Regions from separate parts of the Xanthobacter variabilis genome, predicted to be linked through region 1. Evidence: predicted binding sites of a transcription regulator. Region 1 holds the regulator's gene; the other holds the start of a gene.
What was found. The regulator LexA, encoded in region 1, represses DNA repair genes until DNA is damaged. The targets are predictions, from matches to a motif close to TGTTCNNNNTGTGTTCNG.
Positions count from the first base shown of each region.

Region 1 (11,661 bases):
CTCAATTGGTCCGGAGACAGCCCGGGTCATGATGCAGGTGCGGGCCAGCCGTCGTGCGCGAAGGTGAACGACCGGCAGGACCACAGGAAAGGCCCCAATGACCAAGACCCATTCCATCGCGCGGCTCTCGGCGGGTGTCGCCGCAACGCTGTTCACTGTGGCGCTTGCGGGCCCGGCCTTCTCTCAGGCGCAGCCCGCGAAGCCCGCCGCGCAGGCCCAGCAGGGCAAGCCCGCCCAGGGCGGCACTCAGGGCGGCGCCGAACCGGAGGTGAAGTTCTCGGCTTCGCCGTGGCAGAAGATCTGCCAGGAGAATCCGGAGAACAAGAAGCAGGTCTGCGTGCTCACCCAGATCCTGGGCGTTGAGAGCCAGGCCATCGCCAAGATCGACATCGTCGAGATGAAGGACGAGGCGAAGAAGCGGCTCAACGTGTCCGTGCCGCTGGGCATGCGCCTGCAGCCCGGCATGCGCATCACCCTCGACAAGGAGCCGGTGTCGATTCCCTTCGTCATCTGCAATCCCATCCAGGGCGGCGGCGCCACCTGCATCGGCGACGTTGAGGTGGACGCGAGCTTCATCGCCAAGCTGAAGAAGGCCAATGCGGTCTATCTTCAGATGGTGAACGGCGTGGGTCGCACCCTCAGCCTGCCCATTTCCAACGCCGATTTCGGCAAGACCTATGACAGCCCCGGCGTGGACGCCAAGGTGGCCATGGAGCAGGAGCGCAAGCGCCTCGAAGAGGCCCGCGCCAAGGCCCAGGCCCAGGAAGAGCAGAACAAGGCCGCTCTTCTGAAGAAGGGGCAGGAGCTCGAGAAGGCTGGCACGAGCGGCAAGTGATCTGGCTGCAAATGATCTGAGGGTGATCCCGGGTTGATCCCAGAACCGATGCGGCGCACGGCCGCGCGGTGCGGGCTTCCCGGTGGCGCCTGATGTGGGGAATGACGGACGGCACGCTCGCAAGGGCGTGCCGTTTTGTTTTGGTGCGGAGGGCCTCCGGTGCCAACGCTGCCGGGTGATGGTGTCAACCGACCCGCCCCTGGCGGCATCAGGATGAAATGGCACTCGGGTGCGGGCCTGGGCAGGTGTGGTGAAGCGACAACGGGGCCTGCCCGGCGGTCAGCTCACGGCGCCGGTGGGCATCCACGGGGCGCATTGCCTTGCTGCGCCCTTGCGGAGCTCGACGGGAGGACATCGACGCAGGTCGTATATGGCGCCGCGATCTGTGCATGAGGGGAGAATAGGGGCGGGACGCGCGCGCAGCCGGCTTCTCGGCATTGATCCTCGGCCGAAGTCAAAACGCGGAAATCGGCTGCATTTCCCCATCTCAGCGACACGGGACAGCGCTTTATTGCATTGCACGCACGCGCGGTCTTCGTCCAAGGCGCATCCATTCGCGCAGGAACCGCGCCGCCGCGCCCCAGAGCCGAGCCCACTTGGGCGGCCGCATGGCCCCGGGGCGGGACCTCGGGGCCTTGCCGCTGCTCAGTTCACAAGGCGCGGAAGCACCCGCCAGCCGCCATCGCCGTCTTCCAGCAGCATCTCGTTCACCCGGGGATGGCGCAGGGGCTCATCAGAGGTGTCCGGCTCCAGATTCTGCTCGGAGACATAGGCCACATACTCGCTGTCCGCGTTTTCCGCGAACAGGTGGTAGAAGGGCTGGTTCTTATCGGGCCGGATGTCTTCCGGAATCGACAGCCACCACTCCTCGGTATTGTCGAACACGGGGTCCACGTCGAACACCACGCCCCGGAAGGGGAAGTGCTTGTGGCGCACCACCTCGCCGATCCGGAACTTCGCCATCCGCATCTGCGGGGCCTCGACGTCCGCCGTGACCTCCACGGGTGGGGGCATGGCCCCCACCATCTCCACAGTGCCAACGGCGGAGAGAGCGCGCGTCTTTTCCTGTGTGCCCATCGTCCGCCTCCTCATACTTTGCCGGATTATGTCACAGGCCGTAGACCTTGCCCATTTCCGGATCCTTGGCTGCGACGATCTTCGCAAGGTCCACGATGACCTTGGCCTGCTTCCAGGTGGCGTCGTCCTGCATCTTGCCGTCAATCATCACGGCGCCCGAGCCGTCGGGCATGGCTTCCACGATCTTGAGGGCGAAGGCCACCTCGCCCGGATCGGGAGAGAATACGCGCTTGGCGATGTCGATCTGGGTGGGGTGCAGCGACCAGGCGCCCACGCAGCCCTGCAGGAAGGCATTGCGGAACTGGCTCTCGCAGGCCGCGAGATCGGCGAAGTCGCCGAACGGGCCATAGAAGGGCTTGATGCCGTTGGCAGCGCAGGCGTCCACCATCTTGGCGATGGTGTAGTGCCAGAGGTCCTGCTGGAAGCCGATGCGCGGCTTGTCGCCGTCCGGGTCCGCCAGCACCTTGTAATCGGGGTGGCCGCCGCCCACGCGGGTGGTCTTCATGGCGCGCGAGGCCGCCAGATCCGCCGGGCCCAGGCTCATGCCATGCATGCGCGGGGAGGCGGCGGCGATCTCCTCCACATTCTTCACGCCTTCGGCAGTCTCCAGAATGGCGTGGATGAGAATGGGCTTCTGCACGCCATGGCGGGCTTCCAGCTGCGCCAGGAGCTGGTCGAGATAATGGATGTCCCAGGCGCCTTCCACCTTGGGCAGCATGATCACGTCGAGCTTATTGCCGATGGCGGCGACGATCTCGGTGATATCGTCCAGCACCCAGGGGCTGTTGAGGCAGTTGATGCGGGTCCACAGGCCCGTGCTGCCGAAATCGGTGGCCTGGGCCATCTCGATGAAGCCCTTGCGGGCGGCTTCCTTGGCGTCGCTGGGAATGGCGTCCTCAAGGTTGCCCAGCACCACGTCGACCTGCTTGGCGATGTCCGGCACCTTGGCGCGCATCTTCTCCAGATGCGGCGGCACGAAGTGAATCATGCGCTCCAGACGCACCGGCAGTTCGCGATAGGGCGCGGGCGCGCCGATGGCGAGCGGCTTGAAGAACTGACGCGGAAGCTTCATCGATCCCCCCTGGCGCGGGCCGGCGGGAACAGGTCCCCCGGGCCCGGGCTCATCCGAGACTGCACTGCATCATAGCTCACACCGGTGCGCAACGCCGCGCGGGACGCTGCCGGTGATGTTGCCCACAAAAGGCCGGGGGCTTCAGGTCAGGCGCACCTTTCGCAAGGTGAATGTGAGGCGACCATCTTCCACCGTCCGGCTCTCCAGCATCGCCCCCGTCTCATGGGCCGCATGCGGAATGTCGATCACGGCCAGGGGGTCGGTGCAGGTCACCACCAGCCGCACCCCAACGGGCAGGGCCGCCAGCGCCTTGCGGGTGCGCAGGGCTGGCAGCGGACACTTCAAACCCATGAGGTCCAGCTCCACGGGCGTCTGCTCGGGCGCTGGATCCCCTGTTTCGCTCACTTGGCCTGGTCCTTCAGCCGCGCAAGGCTCTCCTCGCGGCCGAGGACCATCAGCACGTCGAAGATGGGCGGGGAGGTGGACTTGCCGGTGAGCGCGGCGCGCAGAGGCTGCGCCACCGCGCCCAGCTTCACGCTGGCCTGCTCCGCATAGGCGCGCACGGCGGCCTCGGTGGCGGCGGCGGTCCATTCGGCGGCTTCCAGCAGCGGCACGAGCTTGCCCAGGTGCTCACGGCCGGCATCGGAAAGCAGGGTCTTGGCCTTCTCGTCCAGCGGCAGGGGCCGGGTTTCGAAGATGAACTCGGCATTGTCCAGCAGCTCGACCACCGTCTTGGCGCGCTCCTTCAGGCCCGGCATGGCGGCGGTGAGCTGGGCGCGCCGCTCCGGCGTCATGCGGGCAAGGCGATGCGCGGCGTCGGGCAGGTGGGGCACCAGCGCGTCCACGGCGGCCATCAGCTCGGCGTCGGAGGCGGCGCGCATATACTGGCCGTTCAGGTTCTCCAACTTCTGGAAGTCGAAGCGGGCGGCGGAGCGGCCCACTTTGTCCAGGTCGAAATAGCTGACCATTTCCTCGGTGGAAAACACTTCCTGGTCGCCATGGCTCCAGCCCAGGCGCACCAGATAATTGCGCAGGGCGGCGGGCAGATAGCCCATGTCGCGATAGGCATCCACGCCCAGCGCCCCGTGGCGCTTGGAGAGCTTGGCCCCGTCCGGGCCATGGATGAGGGGAATGTGCGCCATGCGCGGCACGTCCCAGCCCAGGGCGCGATAAATCTGCGTCTGGCGCGCGGCATTGGTCAGGTGGTCGTCGCCACGGATGATGTGGGTGACGCCCATGTCATGGTCGTCCACCACCACGGCGAGCATGTAAGTGGGCGTGCCGTCGGAGCGCAGCAGGATGAGGTCGTCGAGGTCCTTGTTGGGGAAGGTCACGGTGCCCTGCACCATGTCCTCGATCACCGTCTCACCCTCGCGCGGGGCCTTCAGGCGGATGACCGGCGCGCGGCCCGCGGGTGCCTCGGAGGGGTCGCGATCGCGCCAGCGGCCGTCATAGCGCGGCGGGCGTCCCTCCTTGCGGGCGAGCTCGCGCATCTCTTCGAGCTCTTCGGCGCTCGCATAGCAGCGATACGCATTGCCCTTGGCCAGCATCTCCTCCACCGCGGCGCGATGCCGCTCGGCGCGGGCGAACTGGTAGATGGGCTCGCCATCCCAGTCGATGCCGATCCAGGACAGGCCTTCCAGGATGGCGTCGATGGCCTCCTTGGTGGACCTTTGGCGGTCGGTGTCCTCGATGCGCAGAAGCATCTTGCCGCCCTTCGCCTTGGCGTAGAGCCAGTTGAACAGCGCCGTTCGGGCGCCGCCAATATGCAGGAAGCCGGTGGGCGAGGGGGCGAAGCGGGTGACGATCTCGGACATGGGGAACTCGACGGCCGGGCGCCCCGCGAAGCGAAGGCGACGGAAACGGGCAGGGCGCGCCGCCGGCACCCGATGAGTCCGCCGTGGCGCGCGCGAGGCGCCCGTGTAGCATAGGCGCATCGCACAAGAAACATGGTCGCGACACGGGGCGGGGTGACATGGGGGGCGGGCAGGGTGAGAGCGGGCACGGTTGCGGGCGCATGGCGCCGGCGCGATCGGCTGCGCGCGCCGTTGCCATCGCCGCCGGCGCGCGGTCGGGTACTGTTCGCTTCGATCTGCTGTGGGCCGGGCTGCTCCGGCGCCTGGGGGCGGATCTGGCCGCGGAAGCGGAATCCGGCCGTCTCGCCTTGTGGTTGCCGGTGGCGTTCGCCGCCGGGGTGCTGGTTTATTTTGCGGCTCCCAACGAGCCTTCCCTGATCGCCGCCCTGCTTCTGACCGCGGCCTTGGCGGGGGCGCTTTTCGCGGGACGGCACAATGCCGTGATGGTGCGTGTGTTCGCGGGCCTGCTGGCCCTCTCGGCTGGCTTCTCCGCCGGCTGCGTGCGCACAGCCCTGGTTTGGCATGAGGTGGTGGCGAAGGCGCCCGCTTTCCCGGTGCGCCTTTCAGGCTATGTGGAAAGCCTCGAGCGGCGTGTGGGGAGTGATCGTATTCTGCTGCGGCTGGACGGCGGGGCAATTTCCGGCGTCGAGGGATCTCCCCGGCTGGTGCGGCTTTCGCTCCGGCCGGGCATGGCGCCGCCGGTGGGAGCCCACATCACCCAGCTCGCGCGCCTGCTTCCACCGCTTGGACCCGCAATGCCCGGATCACACGATTTCGGGCGCGCGCTCTGGTTCAAGGGCATCGATGCCGTCGGTTTTGGACTTGGTCGCCCAAAGGTTGTTCTCGCGGCGACGGAGCCTCCCCTTTCGGTGCGGATCGCTGTGCTGGTCGATGGCGTGCGTGCAGCACTCGGGGCGCGCATCCGCGCCGTGCTCCACGGTGTGCCGGGGGAGATCGCGGTTGCGCTCGTGGCTGGCGATCGTTCCGCGATTCCGAAGGAGGTGGAGGAGGGCATGCGCGTATCGGGCCTGACGCACATCCTCTCTATATCCGGGCTGCATATGGCGCTGGTCGCGGGCACCCTGTTCGCCCTGGCGCGGGGCGGCCTGGCCCTGGTGCCGGCGCTGGCGCTGGGCTGGCCCATCAAGGCCATGGCGGCGCTGCTCGCGCTTGCCGGCAGCGCCTTCTACCTCATCCTTTCCGGCAATGATGTTCCCGCCCAGCGTTCCTTCGTGATGACGGCACTTGTGCTCGCGGGGGTGATCATGGGGCGGAGGGCGCTGACCCTCCGGACCATTGCCGTTGCCGCCGTCGTCGTGATCGGCCTGACGCCCGAGGCGGCGCTCGATCCTGGGCCGCAAATGTCGTTTGCGGCTACATTGGCCCTGGTAGCCGCATATGAGAGGCTGCAACCTCTGCGGGCGCTGCCCCGCCCGGAAGGACTGTTGGCGCGAATCGGCATGATGCCGGTGGTCTTCCTTGCGGGGATCGTGGTCACCGCCTTGGTGGCCGGCTCCGCCAGCGGCCCGTTCGCCGCCTATCACTTCCAGAGATTCGCCCCCTACGGGTTGCTGGCCAATCTCGCCGCCATGCCCGCCGTCTCGCTGCTGGTCATGCCGTTCGGCCTTATCGGCGTGCTGCTGATGCCCTTTGGCTGGGACGGGCTGGCCTGGCCCGTCATGGGCACCGGCATCGAGATCATGCTGGCGGTGTCGGATTACGTCGCCGGGTTGCCGGGCGCGGATGCTCGAATCGACACGGTGAACACCGCAGCTCTGCTGTGGTTCAGCCTCGCCCTCCTGTCCACCTGCCTGCTGCGCGGGCTACCGAGCCTCATCGCCGTCCCGGCCTTCGCCTTCGCCCTCGCCGCCTCAGGCCCCCTAAAGCCGCCGGATGTACTGATCGCCCCCAATGCGACGACCGTGGCGGTGCGTGGAGGCGACGGCCGACTTTCCGTGGTGGGGGCCAAGGGCCAGCGCATCCTGGTGGAGCAATGGTTGGCCCGCGAGGGCGACCGCCGCACGGCGCGCTCGCCTGAACTCGACAATGGCTTTGCCTGCGACCCGATGGGTTGTGCCGCCCCTCTGCCAGGCGGCGGCACGATCGCGATTTCGCGCCGCGCGGAGGGGCTCGCTGCCGATTGCCTCAACGCCCGCATCGTCGTGACCCGAGACACACCGCCTGCGGGATGTCCCGCCCGTGTCGTGACGCCGACGGATCTCGACCGCACCGGTACGCTGGCCTTCTTCCGAGACGAAGCGGGCCTGCGTGAACAGCCCACGCGCGACCCTTCCATTCGCCGGCCTTGGCTGCCCCCGCTTCCGCCCGCCCCGTCCGGCAAGACCGAAGCCGCCAACGAGGCCGAGGATGACGCCGCGACGGAGTGAGACCGCGCCCCGCCCTCAGTAGCGCCGCATCAAGCCGACAAGCCGACCCTGGATGCGCACCCGGTCCGGGCCGAAGATGCGGGTTTCATAGGCTGGATTGGCTGCCTCCAGCGCGATGGAGGCGCCCTTTTTCCGGAGCCGCTTGAGCGTTGCTTCCTCTTCGTCCACCAGCGCCACGATGATGTCGCCGGTTTCGGCGCTGTCGCATTTGCGGATCAGCACGGTGTCACCGTCGAGAATGCCCGCTTCGATCATGCTGTCGCCGCGCACTTCGAGCGCGAAATGCTCGCCCTGGCCCAGCATTTCGGGCGGAACGTTCAATGTGGCGCTGCGGCTCTGAATGGCCGATATGGGCGTGCCGGCCGCGATGCGGCCCATGACGGGCACCGCGACGGTCTGTCCGCTTTCCCCCTCATCCTCGGCAACAGGGCGGACCTTGCCGAGGCTGCCCTCGATGACCGAGGGAGAGAAGCCGCGTCCCGCGCCCCGTTGCGTCGTGAGGCCGGGCGCCACGCTGTCCGGCAGGCGAACCACCTCCAGGGCGCGGGCGCGATTGGGCAGGCGCCGGATGAAACCGCGTTCTTCCAGCGCGGTGATGAGGCGATGGATGCCCGACTTGGAGCGCAGGTCCAGCGCCTCCTTCATTTCATCGAAGGACGGCGGCACGCCGGTTTCCTTAAGCCGCTCATGGATGAAGCGAAGCAGGTCGTATTGCTTGCGCGTCAGCATCTCACCCCCCGTTCCCGGTGCCGCCGACCACCAGCGGTGCGGCCCTGCCGGACAGTTCGGCAGGGGCGGCAAGCGCGCGATGGTGTCGCAAATATGCGAAACAAATCATGAACAGCTTCTATCTGTTCCTTTTGTGTTCCGCAAGGGTGAAGATCTCTTTGGCGCGATCTTTCTTCACGTGAAGAGCGAAGCCGACTGCGGCCAGGGCTCGGCTTGCCCAGTGCGCTCGAAATATTTCTGCAGAACGAGAAGTGCGATGAGCCGCTCACGCCTCGGATTGAAGAATTGCCGAACATAGGCCTGTGCATTGGCAATGATCGTGCGCGCTTCATCCGGATGTCGATTGAAATAATCTATTTTCTCATCCAGGTCGTCATAATCGGCTTGGAGCTCGACATAATGGATGCCGGGCTTCAGCGTGCCTTCCATGAACCAGGTTTCATATCGCGGCGGAGGCATGAAACAGAGGGAGTTCGACGCCATGATCCATTTCAGGTTCGTGGCCACATCATTCCCCTCGATGGAGAGGATGTACTTGTAGCCGAGCTGTTGGAATGGCGAGAGATAGGGCTTCGGTGGCGGGCCGCCGGGAGATGCGGAGACGGAGCCGATGTCGCAGCGGGGATTGGTGGCGTGGCGGGCGATGAGACGTTGGCGCCACGGGAGATTGCCGCCGCCGCGCCAGACCGCCATGGGACGCTTCTCGTCGAAGGAGAGGCGGTCGCGGTACAGCTGGTAGTGGCGGAATCGGTCGAGCTTCAACAGGACCGAATTCTGGTTGTCGCCGGCAATGGGGCGGCTCTTCAGAATGGTGGGCTGGTCGGGAACGGCGATGACGTCACCGAACTGATAGCGGGGGCGGAGCGGCGCCGAAAAGGCGTGCAGGGCCTCCATCAGGTCGTAATAATAGCGGCTGCCCGACCGCACGTGGGGGCGCGGCATGAGGGTGATGGGGTGCGGCACGCCGGCCGCAAGTTTGTTGTAGTAGTTGACGCGGAACACAAGGTCCGCATCCGCGCCATGGGCCTGCGCCATGCGGCGCGCGGCGGCGAGCTGCGGGGCGTGCAGGGCGTGGGGAGCAAGGTCGCGGAGCAGGCCTTGCACGTAATAGGTCACGCGCCGCGCGGCCTTTTCGATCTCGAAGCTCAGATTGCCCGTGGCCATGGCATCAATCGTGGAATGGGATGATTTCGCAGGGGTCGCCGGCCTTGGCAGCGGGGGCGAACGGCGGGCGCACCAGCAGGCAATCGGCCGCCGCGAGCACGCTCAGCATGGCGCTGTCCTGGGACGCGGCGGGCGTGACCCGCACCGAGCCGTCGACGTCATGCTCCATATGGGCGCGCATGAAATCTCGCCGCTGATCATTGGAGGGCACGGCGACGGCGAGCCGGGCAGGGGCGGTGCGCACAACAGCGGCGGCATCGCCCTGCATGGCCCGCACCAGCGGCTCGAGGAACAACAGCGCGCACACATGAGAGGAGACGGGGTTGCCGGGCAGGCCCAGGCACCGCACGGCGCCGCGGGTGCCGAACATCAGCGGCTTGCCCGGGCGCAGCGCGATCTTGTGCACATAGAGGTCCACGCCCTCGGCGCGCAGGGCGGGTGCCATCAGGTCATGATCGCCAACCGAGGCACCGCCAGACGACACCACAAGATCAAAATCCCCATTGAGGGCACGGGCGACCACGGCGCGGATGTCGGCGAGTTCGTCGCCCACCAGCCCAAGGTCTGTCACCACGGCTCCGGCGCGGCTGGCGAGGGCTGCGAGGCCAAACGCGTTGGACACCACGATTTCACCCTCCGCCCCCGTACCGCGGCCGGGCAGCACCAGCTCGTCGCCGGTCTGGATGATGGCGACGCGGGGCCGGCGGGCCACCGGGATGGTGGCATGGTCCATGGCCGCGGCCAGCATGATGTCGCGGCTGGTGAGGCGGCGACCGGCGCGCAGCCCAGGCGCGCCTTGCAGGAAATCGCAGCCAAGCTTGCGGACATTGCGCAGGGCGGCGGTTGCCGCCGTGGTGGTGACAAGATCGCCGTCGCGGCTGGTGTTCTCCTGAATCACCACTGTATCGGCGCCCTCCGGCATCACGGCGCCGGTGAAGATGCGCACCGCCTGCCCGGGGCCCATGCCGCCGACAAACGGGCGGCCGGCGGCGGATTCGCCGATGACGGTGAGGGTCGCGGGCGTGATGGAGATGTCGGCGGCGCGCACGGCGTAGCCATCCATGGCCGACATGTCGGCCGGCGGCTGGGAGCGGCGCGCGATGAGGTCCGCGGCCAGCACCCGGCCCGCAGCCTGTTCCACCGGGACCTCTTCGATGCCCAGGGGCGTGACCGAGTGGGTCACGCGGCTGAGGGCCTCCTCGACGCTCATCAGCGCCATGGTCGCGTTCCTTCCTTGTCTCGCCGGCTATGAGGCTTCCGCGCGCCACAGGCCACTGCGCCCGCCGGACTTTTCCTTGAGGCTGACGCCTTCGATGCGCATGCCGCGATCCACGGCCTTGGCCATGTCGTAAATGGTGAGGCACGCCACCGAGACGGCGGTGAGCGCCTCCATCTCCACGCCGGTCTGGCCGGAGGTCTTCACCCGCGCGGTGACGACGAGGCCGGGGAGGGCGCTGTCTGGGGCAATCTCCACTTCCACCTTGGAGAGCATGAGCGGGTGGCAGAGCGGAATCAGCTCATGGGTGCGCTTGGACGCCATGATTCCTGCGATGCGCGCCACGCCAAGCACGTCGCCCTTCTTGGCATTGCCGGAAAGAATCATCTCCAGCGTTTCAGGCGCCATGACCACCTGGCCCTGGGCCACGGCTTCGCGCGCGGTGATCGCCTTTTCGGAGACGTCCACCATCCGTGCGGCGCCCTGGTCGTCGAGATGAGTCAGGCGCGCCATGGGGACGCTGGCCTCCGGAATCGCTGCGGGTCGGGGGCAAGATGGAGCCAGCAGCCGGGCGTGTCCACCTCCAGGCTGTTCCCGGCTCCGGCAGCGGCGGAGCGCAATGGGGTGGAGAGTGGCGCGGTGTGCTTGCGGAAAGTGTTCTAAGTCAATTGGATAGAGCACTTCCGCCTTTCAGGGAATTGCGGAAGTGCTCTGGTCTCTGGTGTCGCTCCGCCGGCGGGATCAGCGCAGACGGGTCCAGGTCTGGGTCTTGCAGAGGGGGACGATGACGCAGCCCTTCAGCTTCAGCTTGTCGGCCCCGTCGAGGGTGATGGAAGCCGAATAGGTCTTGCCGTCATCGGCATTGTAGATGCTGCCGCCGCTCCACTCGTTCGGCCCGCCGCTGAAGCCGCTGAGAATGGTGAGCCCCTTCAGCGGGCGGTCACGCAGCTTGGCATCGGAATTATGGACGTCCTTCAGCCCCGGATCGGCCTTCAGGCCCTCGGAGGAGACCAGGCGCCCGCAGAGGCTGGCGCCACACTTGGAGATTTCCACCTGGCCGCCGCGGGTGGGCGTCTGCCACAGGCCGGTCGGGTCCGCCGCCAGCGCGGGACCCGCCACAAGCCAAGCCGCACCCGCAAGGGCGCCGAGAAGGGCCACTTTCATCACAATTCTCCCTATGCGCCGGCCTCTTCAGCGGGCCGGTGCGCACATTAAGGACGAAAGTGACGTATAGGGCAAGGTCAGGACGCAAGCAGGAGGGAAGTCGCGCTCGCGACATCCTCCTGGCGCATGAGGCTTTCGCCCACCAGGATGGAATGGATCCC
Region 1 covers NZ_CM195533.1:3,348,501-3,360,161, reverse strand. Annotated here, with positions in the region: gene V5F26_RS14705 (invasion associated locus B family protein) at 98-835, shown strand; gene hspQ (heat shock protein HspQ) at 1,481-1,804, opposite strand; gene V5F26_RS14695 (HpcH/HpaI aldolase/citrate lyase family protein) at 1,944-2,984, opposite strand; gene V5F26_RS14690 (sulfurtransferase TusA family protein) at 3,126-3,335, opposite strand; gene gltX (glutamate--tRNA ligase) at 3,386-4,801, opposite strand; gene V5F26_RS14680 (ComEC/Rec2 family competence protein) at 5,002-7,227, shown strand; gene lexA (transcriptional repressor LexA) at 7,243-7,956, opposite strand; gene V5F26_RS14670 (glycosyl transferase family 90) at 8,131-9,120, opposite strand; gene V5F26_RS14665 (molybdopterin molybdotransferase MoeA) at 9,125-10,339, opposite strand; gene moaC (cyclic pyranopterin monophosphate synthase MoaC) at 10,367-10,849, opposite strand; gene V5F26_RS14655 (DUF2147 domain-containing protein) at 11,078-11,500, opposite strand; gene trpC (indole-3-glycerol phosphate synthase TrpC) at 11,578-11,661, opposite strand, start outside.

Region 2 (11,661 bases), 320 kb from region 1:
CCGCCGGCGGCAGGGTGGCGATCTCTTCCCGCCGAATCTCGATGAGCGGGTGCTCGGCGAGTGCGCGGGTGACGGCCTGGGAGAAGCCGTCGCGGTCCACCGCCAGCGCGCCGCCGGCCGGAACCTGGTGGGCGTCCGCCGCCGAAAGAATGAGTGAGCCGGCGCGCCGCATTTCCGCATGGAGAACGCCCACGGCGTTGCCCTGCGCGTCATCGGAACGGAAGGAGTTGGAGCAGACCAGCTCGGCGCACCCATCGGTCTGGTGTGCCTCGGTGGAGCGCACGGGGCGCATCTCGTGCACCACCACGGGAACGCCCCGCTGGGCCAGCTGCCAGGCGGCTTCGGACCCGGCGAGCCCGGCGCCGATCACGTGAACGGCTTCCATGCGCGTCTTCTCCTTCTGCGTGGCTGGACGGGAGCGCATGCCATTCCGTTGCGGAATAACCGTCGTAGCGGAGGCGCGCAGACCGGCGTGTGTGCCACAGGCATCAACGAGCGTTCAAGCCCGATGGTGGCGCACGGGGCCGCTTTACCCCGTGTTCGTTCCGCGCACGGCAGGTCGCCGGAAACGAAAATGGCCCCGGAGGGGGCCATTTTGGACAGTTCGCAAGGACGTTGCGCCGGATCAGGCCGCGCGCAGGGCCGCTTCGCGAGCAAGCGAGCGAATTTCGCTGCGCGACACATTGATGTCCGCCAAGCTGCGATCATCGAGCTCGGACAGCTCGCTCACGGTGCGGTTGTACACCTGCCAACGGCGGATCTGGCGCGCGAGAAGGCCCCAGAGAAACATGATTCAACTCCTTGACGCTTTTGAAGGGGGCGCTGCGGAGCGCGCCCGTTGTTGACGCCAAGATAGGTGGAGCCGCCGCCGGGTAAAATGGGGGTATGTGCATTGCAGCATTGCGTAACTCACATGCAGTCTCCGCCCGTTCTCGCAGAGGGTGAGCCTCGTTTTTTCAATGAGTTGCAGATACATGCGGCTGAAAAATGTGCGTAGTGCCTGTCGTGTAGGCAGTGTGCGGGTGGCTGCTATGGCCGCCTCCGCCGTGACCGGCGCATGACGCCCGGCATGGGGCGCCGCGGCTATGGTGTGTTGCGCTCAGGGCTTCTGCTGGTTGCGGGCGTGAGGTCAGGGAGGCGCTATTACGGGTGCGACGGGGGCTCCGACGGGGCATAAGGGCGGGCGGCCGCCGCCTCGGGGAGCGCATTCGAATCCGGATGGCCCGCGGCAGGCGGGGCACTGGCGTGGTCATCATCTCCTGAGATGGCTGAGCGCTGATACTGTCTGCCAGTGGGGCGAATAGTTGCCCCGGTACAGTGGCAACGGATCTGCGACGGCCCTGAAATCGTCCCGGCTGTCCGGAGGCGCGCAGGGCGGCCGTTGTGCTGGGCAGCACCTTCGATGAACCCGCGGTTTGCGGCCAGATTGACTGACATCGGCTGGGGCGCCGGTCAAAAGGTCACTCACGCGGATGCCTCAGGAGTGACGTCGAGGAGCCTAATCCCGACGTCCACCCTCTGAAGACTCAAGCACTGGCGCGCGGGCCGAGAGGCGACAGTCTCCGAAATCGTTGGTCGAAGCCTTTGCCCTGCTGGCCGCCCGCCGTGCCTTTGGGCAAACCCGATCCTCCCTCCGGTTCGGGCATGCCCATCGGACCGACCGCGCCCGCGAGCGAACTGGCATAGCGCTCGCGCGAGGCAATTCCGCCAGTCCCGGGGGGCGCTGATTCCGTGGGCCGGAAAATGCTCCAGCTGCCCGCTGTACTTTTGCCTCCGGCCGCTCACATTTCTGGGCGGTCTGCTCTTTCTGCGCCCGGGTGACGCGCATCACCCCTGGGCCAGATTGGCGCGCTGCGCGTAATCCCGATCAACGCCTATCACGCCGTCGAGGATGAACATCTCTCGCCGCAGGGCCCACCTCAAGGCGTACGACGCACGCGCCGCCGAGGTCCGCGCGCCTTGGGCGGGCTGGCCTCCACGTCTTCGAGGGGCGCCGGCGCGTCCTCCTCGATGGCCTCATCCGCTCTTGGAGCTGTGCCCTTTTCCTTTAAGGCCTTATCACCCTTGGCCTTTCCGGTCGCCTTTCCGGTATCCGGATTGGGGCGGCGGGCCAGCACTTCAGCCAGGAAATGCCCGGTATGGGAGCGCGGGTTGGCGGCCACCGCTTCGGGCGTGCCCGCCGCCACGATCTCCCCGCCGCCATCGCCACCCTCAGGCCCCAGATCGATGACCCAGTCGGCGGTCTTGATGACTTCGAGGTTGTGCTCGATCACCACTACGGTGTTGCCCTGCTCGACCAGCTCGTGCAGCACCTCCAGCAGCTTCTTCACATCGTGAAAATGCAGGCCGGTGGTGGGCTCGTCCAGAATATAGAGCGTGCGCCCCGTCGCCCGGCGCGACAGCTCCTTGGAGAGCTTCACCCGCTGCGCCTCGCCACCGGAAAGGGTGGTCGCCTGCTGGCCAACCTTGACATAATCAAGCCCGACGCGTTCCAGCGTCTCCAGTTTTTCGCGGACCGACGGTACTGCCTTGAAAAACTGCGCCCCCTCTTCCACCGTCATGTCGAGAACATCGGCGATGGACTTGTTCCTGAATGTCACCTCAAGCGTTTCGCGATTATAGCGTTTGCCCTTGCAAACATCGCAGGTGACATAAACATCCGGCAGGAAGTGCATCTCGATCTTGATAACACCGTCGCCCTGGCAGGCCTCGCAGCGCCCCCCCTTCACGTTGAACGAGAAGCGCCCCGCCCCATAGCCTCGTGCCTTGGCCTCCGGCAGGCCGGCGAACCACTCGCGGATGGGCGTGAAGGCACCGGTATAGGTCGCCGGGTTCGAGCGCGGCGTCCGCCCGATGGGCGACTGATCAATGTCGATGACCTTATCGAGGTGCTCCAGCCCTTCCAGTCGGTCGAACGGGGCCGGCGCCTCGCTGGCGCCGTTGAGCCGGCGGGCCACGGCCTTGTAGAGCGTTTCCAGCAGCAAAGTGGACTTACCGCCACCCGATACCCCGGTGATGGCCGTGAACAGGCCCAGCGGAATTTCCGCCGTGACATTCTTCAGGTTGTTACCCCGCGCGCCCACCAGGCGCAGCATGCGCTTAGGATTGGGTGCGCGCCGCGCGGGCACCCCCACGCTCAGCGCGCCGGAGAGATAGCGCCCCGTGAGCGAAGCCGGATCGGCAAGGATTTCCGCGGGCGTTCCCTGCGCCACGATCCGCCCGCCATGAATGCCTGCTCCGGGGCCGACATCGACCACATAATCGGCTGCAAGAATTGCATCCTCGTCATGCTCCACCACGATCACCGTGTTGCCGAGATCGCGCAGGTGCTTCAGCGTGTCGAGCAGGCGCGCGTTGTCGCGCTGGTGCAGGCCGATGGAGGGTTCGTCGAGCACGTAGAGCACGCCCGTGAGGCCGGATCCGATCTGCGAGGCGAGGCGGATGCGCTGGCTTTCTCCGCCCGACAGGGTCCCCGATGAGCGCGCAAGCGTGAGGTATTCCAGTCCGACATCCAGCAGAAAGCTGAGCCGCTCGCGGATCTCCTTCAAAATGCGTCCGGCAATCTCGTTCTGCTTGTGCGTGAGTTGTGCCGGCAGTGCCTCGAACCACCGGGCCGCAGCCTTCACGGAGAGCTCGCCCACCTCGCCGATATGCTTGCCGGCAACCTTCACCGCGAGCGCCTCGGGTTTCAGCCGGTAACCGCCACAGGCCGAGCAGGGAACCGTAGAGAAATACTTGGAAATTTCCTCGCGGGCCCAGTCGCTGTCCGTCTCCTTCCAGCGCCGCTCCAGGTTGCGCACCACGCCTTCGAAGGCCTTCTCGGTGTCGTAGGCCCGCATTCCGTCATTATAAGAAAAGACGATCTTCTCTCCGTCCGAGCCGTAGAGCAGGACGTCACGCGCTTTCTCGGGGAGATCGCACCACGGAACCGAAAGATTGAAATGGTAATGCTTGGCGAGGGCGTCCAGCGTCTGCCCGTAATAGGGGGACGTCGACTTCGCCCACGGCGCGATAGCTCCCTGTTTCAGAGAGCGCATCCTGTCCGGCACCACGAGATCGGCGTCGATGGTCTGCTCAACGCCCAGCCCATCGCAGGCCGGGCACGCGCCGAACGGATTGTTGAAGGAGAAAAGCCGAGGCTCGATTTCCGGAATGGTGAAGCCCGAGACGGGGCAGGCGAATTTCTCGGAGAACAGAATGCGCCGCGGCGCACCCGCCTCATCCTTTTCATCCGCGAATTCCGCCACTGCAATTCCATCGGCCAGCCCGAGAGCGGTCTCGAAACTGTCTGCAAGCCGCTGTGCGAGATCCGGGCGGACGACGATCCGATCGACCACGACGTCGATGTCGTGCTTGAACTTCTTGTCTAGCGCGGGCGCGTCCGCGATTTCATGGAAGGTGCCGTCGATCTTGACGCGCTGGAAGCCCTTTTTCATCCAATCGGCAAGTTCCTTGCGGTACTCGCCCTTGCGTCCGCGGACGACCGGCGCGAGCAGGAACAGTCGTGCGCCCTCGGGCAAGGCGAGCACGCGGTCCACCATCTGCGAAACCGTCTGACTCTCAATGGGCAGTCCGGTCGCCGGCGAGTAGGGAACGCCCGTGCGCGCCCACAGCAAACGCATGTAATCGTAGATTTCAGTCACCGTACCCACAGTGGAGCGCGGATTCTTGGAGGTGGTCTTCTGCTCGATGGAGATCGCCGGCGACAGGCCATCAATCTGGTCCACGTCCGGCTTTTGCATCATCTCCAGAAACTGGCGCGCATAAGCGGAGAGGCTCTCCACATACCGCCGCTGCCCTTCCGCATAGATGGTATCAAAGGCGAGAGAGCTCTTGCCGGAACCGGACAGGCCGGTGAAAACCACCAGCGCATCGCGTGGAACTTCCAAGTCCACGTTTTTCAGATTGTGCTCGCGCGCACCCCGGACGGACAAGGCGCGGGCGTCGCGCCGCTGGGCCGGCTGCCCACTGGTTTTCGAAGCAGGCGTGGCAAGCGGGGCGGAGCCCCTGGGGGGAAAGGCGCGATCCGACATGAAATCCAACCCGCGCGGCTTTGACGCCGGCGCGACACATTTGGGGTAGGGAGGCTGCCGCCTCTTGCAGCAGGGAAGTGCAAGCGCGGGAAGGCGGCATGATGGCGAAAGATGCCCATGCTTTCCAGTCCCCGCCATGCATAGCGCTTAGGATGCGCCAAGGCCGCACTTGGAGGCATCCGGCTTCGTTGCATCTAAGTCCGGAGTACGGTCCCGTCGCTTCCGCGTCATCGTCGCGCGCCCTAAATCCCGAATATCACCATGAATAGAACATACCGAGAACCTTGCGGCGGCGCGAGTCAAAATCCGGGAGGCTTTCGAAAAAAAACGCCTTGCTCCTGCGCATGGCGGAGGCTAGAACATAAGTGGAACACCTGGGCCGCTGGGTGTGCGGTCTCGCCGTCCCTGGCGGACTTTGCGGTGGACAACGCCGCGAGGGGTTCGCATGTGTCCGCGCTGCGGATAGGGTGCGCGGCATTGAACGCCCCGAGGGGCGGTGCGCGAAATGGGGAGGCGGGTGATGGCCGGCAGCGTCAATAAGGTGATCCTGATCGGCAATCTGGGACGCGATCCCGAGATCCGCTCATTCCAGAGCGGCGGGCGTGTCTGCAATCTGCGCATTGCGACGTCGGAGAGCTGGCGCGACAAGGCAAGCGGCGAGCGTCGGGACCGGACGGAATGGCACACGGTCGCGATTTACAACGAAAATCTCATCAACGTGGCCGAACGTTTTTTGAAGAAGGGCTCGAAGGTCTATCTCGAAGGGCAGCTCGAGACCCGGAAATATGAGAAGGACGGACGCGAAGTCTATGTGACTGAGGTCACCTTGCGTCCGTTCCGCGGGGAGCTGACTTTGCTCGACGGTCGGTCTGGCGGGGAGGCAAGCGAGGATTTCGGCGGCGGCTCCGATTTCGGATCGCAGAGCCCGATGGGAGGCGGCTATAGCGGCGGTGGCTATGGTGGCGGTTCCAGTGGTGGCCGTAGGTCGGGTGGCTCCGCGGGCGGGGCGAGTGGCGGCGGGCGTCCGTCCAACGACCTGGATGATGAGATTCCCTTCTGAGGATCGGTGCGGAGGCGCGAGGCCGTGCGGCTGGGGAGGCGGGTGCGCCTTGGACTTCGCGTTGCGGCGGAAGCATTGGCGGGACGTGGCGTCGGAACGGGTCGGTGCTTGTCACTTGCCCCATGAGGATGGATGTCGCCGGAGGGGTCGATCCGGACTCTGTGTCCACGGCGTCAGGCCGGTTTCGACGCAAAACCGCCGGAATGTTTGGTCGTGGCGCGGCACTTCCCATCTAAGGCGTTGATTTTCAATATATAAAAATCATTGTCTCTGGGGGGTTTTGCTGGCGTTGGGGCGATGAATCGGCTAAAAGTCGATCGTTCCAATCACGATGAGAGTGTCGACTTTTGGCCGATCCCGAGACGCCGAAGCCCGGCAGCGAGCCGCCTTCGGATATCACGCCGGTTTCCATTACCGAGGAACTCTCGCGCTCCTATCTCGATTACGCGATGAGCGTGATCGTCGCCCGTGCTTTGCCCGACGTGCGCGATGGTCTGAAGCCGGTGCATCGCCGCATCCTGTTCTCGATGCACGAGAATGGCTACGAGTGGAACAAGCAATACCGTAAGTCTGCCCGCGTGGTGGGTGATGTGATCGGTAAGTATCACCCGCACGGTGATCAGTCGGTCTATGATGCGTTGGTGCGCATGGCTCAGGATTTCGCCATGCGGGTGCCGCTGGTGGATGGTCAGGGTAATTTCGGCTCGGTCGACGGCGATGCACCGGCGGCGATGCGCTATACCGAGGTGCGGCTCGAGAAGATTACGAACACTCTGCTGGACGATCTCGACAAAGACACCGTCGATTTCCAGGGGAACTACGACAATACGGAGCACGAGCCGTGTGTTCTTCCTGCCAAGTTCCCGAACCTTCTGGTGAACGGCGCCGGCGGCATCGCGGTGGGCATGGCCACCAATATCCCGCCTCACAATCTCGGCGAAGTCATCGACGCGACGGTTGCGCTTATCGATGATCCGTCCCTGGAGCCCGAGGCGCTGCTGGAGCTGCTGCCGGGGCCGGACTTCCCCACGGGCGGACTTATCCTGGGTCGTACGGGTATTCGCCAAGCCTATCTCACCGGCCGCGGCTCGATCCTGATGCGGGCGAAGGTGGCGATTGAGAGCCTGCGCAAGGACCGCGAGGCGTTGATCGTCACTGAGATTCCGTACCAGGTGAATAAGGCGACGATGATCGAGAAGATCGCGGAGCTGGTGCGGGACAAGCGGGTGGAGGGCATCTCCGAGATCCGCGACGAGAGCGACCGCGACGGCCTGCGTGTGGTCATCGAGATCAAGCGCGACGCCCAGGCGGACGTGGTGCTCAACAACCTGTACCGTCAGACCCTGCTGCAGACGTCGTTTGGCGTGAACATGGTTGCGCTTTCCGGTGGCAAGCCGGGGGTGCTGACACTCCATGACACGCTGACCGCCTTTGTCGCCTTCCGCGAGGAGGTGGTGCGGCGGCGGACCAAGTTCCTGCTGCGCAAGGCGCGTGATCGCGCCCATGTGCTCGTGGGCCTGGCGATCGCCGTTGCGAACATCGACGAGGTCATCCGCCTCATCCGTACGGCGCCCGATCCGGCGAGTGCGCGCGAAGCCCTGATGGTGCGCGACTGGCCCGCCAAGGACATGGCGCCGCTGATCGCGCTGATCGCCGATCCGCGCCACAAGCTGAATGAGGATGGGACGTACCGGCTCTCTTTGGAGCAGGCACGGGCTATCCTGGATCTGCGCCTGCAGCGGCTCACCGCGCTGGGGCGGGATGAGATCGCGGAGGAGCTGGACAAGCTGGCGGCAGAGATCGCCGATTATCTCGACATTCTGGCGAGCCGTTCGCGCATGCGCGGCATCATTCGTGACGAGCTGCTGGCCATCAAGGCTGAGTTTGGCACGCCCCGGCGCACCGAGATCGTGGAAGGCTTCGGCGATCTTGATGATGAAGACCTGATTCAGCGCGAGGAGATGGTGGTCACCGTCTCCCACGCCGGCTACATCAAGCGGGTGCCGCTCAGCACCTACCGGGCGCAGCGGCGTGGCGGCAAGGGCCGTTCGGCCATGCAGACGCGGGACGAGGATTTCGTTACCCGCCTGTTCGTCGCATCCACCCATGCGCCGGTTCTGTTCTTCTCGTCCAAGGGGCAGGTGTACAAGCTGAAGGTGTGGCGCCTGCCGGCGGCGGCGCCGCAGGGGCGCGGCAAGGCACTAGTCAACATCCTCCCGCTCGAATCCGATGAGCGGATCACCTCGGTGGTGCTGCTGCCTGAGGACGAGGCGGAGAATGCGCGCCTGCAGATCATGTTCGCCACCACCTCCGGGACGGTGCGCCGGAACGCGCTTTCGGATTTCGCGCAGGTCAACCGCAACGGCAAGATCGCCATGAAGCTGGGCGAGGGCGAGGCCATAGCCGATGTGGGGCTGTGCACGGAAGACGATGACGTGCTGCTGACCACGGCGGGCGGAGCCTGCATTCGCTTCCCTGTGACGGACGTGCGCGTGTTCAAGGGGCGCGACAGCGTCGGCGTGCGCGGCATTCGCCTGGAGGATGACGACACCATCATTTCCATGGCCATCATCCGCCATGTGGAGGCGAGTGCCGAGGAGCGCTTGGCCTATATCAAGATGCGCCGGGCTCTGCGCGGCGAGGCCGGCGATGCGGCCGAGACTGACATGGACGAGGACGGAAGCAGCGTCGGGCAGCTGGGCCAGGACCGGTATGTGGAGATGAGCGAGGCGGAGCAGTTCATCCTGACGGTGTCGGAGAACGGCTACGGCAAGCGCACGTCTTCCTTCGAGTATCGGGTGACCGGCCGCGGTGGCAAGGGCATCGTCGCCATGGCGGTGAACGAGCGCAACGGCCGGTTGGTGGCATCCTTCCCGGTCGAGGATCCGGACCAGATCATGCTGGTCACCGATGGCGGCCAGTTGATCCGGTGCCCGGTGGATGGCATCCGCATCGTTGGGCGCGCCAGCCAGGGCGTCATCGTCTTCAACACGGCGGATGGCGAGCGCGTGGTTTCGGTGGAGCACATCAGCGAGGATACCGCCGGCGACGATGTCGCGGACGATGCTGGCGACGACGAGAGCGGGGCGCAGGAGGAATGATTCCGCTGGAGAGCTTGGCCTTGTTCGTGCTCGCGTGCGTTGCCCTTGCGGCGACGCCCGGGCCGAATGTGGCTCTCATCGTCGGAACCAGCCTGAGATACGGCAGTCGGGCGGGCATCCTGACCGCCGCTGGCGTCAATGTCGGGCTGGTGGCCCAACTGGCGGTGGTGGCGGCGGGGCTCGCGTACCTGGTTGAAGCCTTCTCCCATCATTTCGACTTGGTTCGCTATGTGGGGGCGGGTTATCTGGTGTGGCTGGCCATCCGTCAGTGGCGCAGCGCGGGGGCCGGGCCGGCGACGTCGGCCCCATCCGCCCATGCCGCGTTCGGGCGTGGACTGGCGGTGGCGTTTGCCAATCCCAAGACGCTTTTGTTCCATGCGGCGTTCCTGCCGCAGTTTGTGACGGATACAGAGCAGCCGCTGGCGCAGATCGCGGTGCTGGCTTTCGTTTTTGCGGCGGTGGCCCTGGTCGGCGACGTGCTGTGGGCGCTGGCTGCGGATCGCGCTCGTGCTGCCCTTTCTGGCCGCTTCGCGCAGATCGCGGATCGGGTGTCGGCCGGCATTCTGGTGGGCGGCGCAGCTGTGCTGCTGGCGGCCGGGCGCCGTTAGAGCTCTTCGAGCGAAGTGGACGCGGCTTCGCGCGAGGAAGGTGCGTTAATCAATAAAATGAAGGATTTTCCCGTTCGCGGATGAGGGGGGAATGATCCGGATTGCCGACGCCTGCACACGCTGGATGCCGGTCGAAGTCGCGCGTGATGGGCCTGAGAACATCGTGCGGCTCCAGGTTAGCGGGGCATGTTCCTGGACAACGATTGGCCGGCTCCTCTCCGCGATCTAGCTTTGCGTTGCTTTGAAGCACCGTCGTTTTTAGCGCGGAAGGCGTTGCCGCGCCGTGGCGCGTGATGAGGCAGGGTGGCCGCTTTGGTTCAGGCCCGATCGACTTCAGCGCGTGTGGCGCAGCCGATATGCCACCGCCGCCGTATTCCTCATGGGGCGGCGTCCTCTCCCGTTTGCTGGGGAGAGGTCGAGGGCAAAACGCTGGGAAGGTGGCCCCGTCGGCGAGGCGAAGGGCAACGCCCCGAACATCTCAAAAGTCTTGACGCTCCTGTCGCTGCACACTGCGGCGGTTCCGGCCCAGGCCGTTCCGGCACAGGCGGTCCTGCCCCCTCTTTCACTCTGCTCCGCAGGCGGGAGAGGGAACGAGCCCCCGCAAACCGTGCGTCTTAAATGTCGATCGGACATAGAGCGGCCAGGATGGGCAACGTCAGAGGGTGAGACCGGGGTGGAGAACGGTTGCCACCCCAGTTGTCTCCGGAGAGTCTTCCGCCTGTGTTGACCAGAGCGAGACCTCATCGCGCCCCCAATACAGCCGGTGAGGCGTGTCGCGCGCCCTGCGCATGGTCGGGCGACTGCCGGTCGCGAGGAGCATTGCGCGGCTCGGCGGGCGGCCCAACACGTCGGTGTGGTGATGGGGAGCGTGCGTGGCGCCGCGGGACCTGCGCGGAGGGGGATTGACGGGCTTGAGGGCGCGGCTCGGTCCGGGGCGAGCTTTTGCGGGATGAGGGGCCGTGTGGTCGAGAGGGGCACAACCCGTTGCAGGCGGCCGATGTGCGGCCGAGGTCCTTTGCAGCGGATGGGTCATGATCGGGCTCAACAATGAGCGGCTGGCGGGGTTTGACCGTCCGTGACAATCCAGGCCGTTGCGTGGCGGCGTTCGGCTGATGAATCGCCGCAGGGCGGCGTAGGCGGCGGAGGCAGGTCTGCTCCGGGATGGGTCTTGAAACGGGGTGCGAGCGCGGCGCGGCCAACGGCCCCGGTTGCGCTGGCCGGCGGGGGCGGCTAACCCTTCCGCAGCGAAGGTCACGCGCGGTCGACGCAGATCGTGGCCTCATCCGCAGGGCAGGAACAGGGGAGGGCGCATGAAGCCCCGTACGGCCATTTATGGCGGCTCGTTCGATCCGCTCACCAACGGCCATCTGGACGTGGTGCGCGCGGCATGCCGCCTGTCCGATCGGCTGGTGCTCGCCGTTGGCGTGCATCCCGGCAAGGCACCTCTTTTTTCGGCGGAAGAGCGCCTGGCCATGCTCACCGAGGTGTGCGCGCCGGTGGCGGCCGAGGAGAATGCCACCATCGAGGCGATCACCTTCGACGGGCTCATCGTCAATACCGCGCGGGATGTGGGGGCGAGCTTGCTTATCCGCGGGCTGCGTGATGGCACGGATCTCGACTATGAGATGCAGATGGCCGGCATGAATGCCGCCATGGCGCCGGCCATCCAAACCGTTTTCCTGCCGGCTTCCCCCTCGGTCCGCCCCATCACCGCCACGCTCGTGCGGCAAATCGCGGCCATGGGCGGGGATGTCTCCGCTTTCGTTCCGGCGCCGGTGCTGGAGCGCCTGAAGACGCGCTTCCGGCGCTGAGCTGCCATCGCGGATCCCGCTTTCGTTTCGCCCCCCGTGGGGGGCATT
Region 2 covers NZ_CM195533.1:3,667,797-3,679,457, reverse strand. Annotated here, with positions in the region: gene trmFO (methylenetetrahydrofolate--tRNA-(uracil(54)-C(5))-methyltransferase (FADH(2)-oxidizing) TrmFO) at 1-385, opposite strand, end outside; gene V5F26_RS16130 (DUF1127 domain-containing protein) at 626-790, opposite strand; gene uvrA (excinuclease ABC subunit UvrA) at 1,920-5,033, opposite strand; gene ssb (single-stranded DNA-binding protein) at 5,554-6,093, shown strand; gene gyrA (DNA gyrase subunit A) at 6,441-9,194, shown strand; gene V5F26_RS16110 (LysE family translocator) at 9,191-9,802, shown strand; gene coaD (pantetheine-phosphate adenylyltransferase) at 11,113-11,613, shown strand.
Region 2: ssb (single-stranded DNA-binding protein) is a predicted target of LexA. The motif match lies at 5,389-5,406, and genes of this name have one in related genera.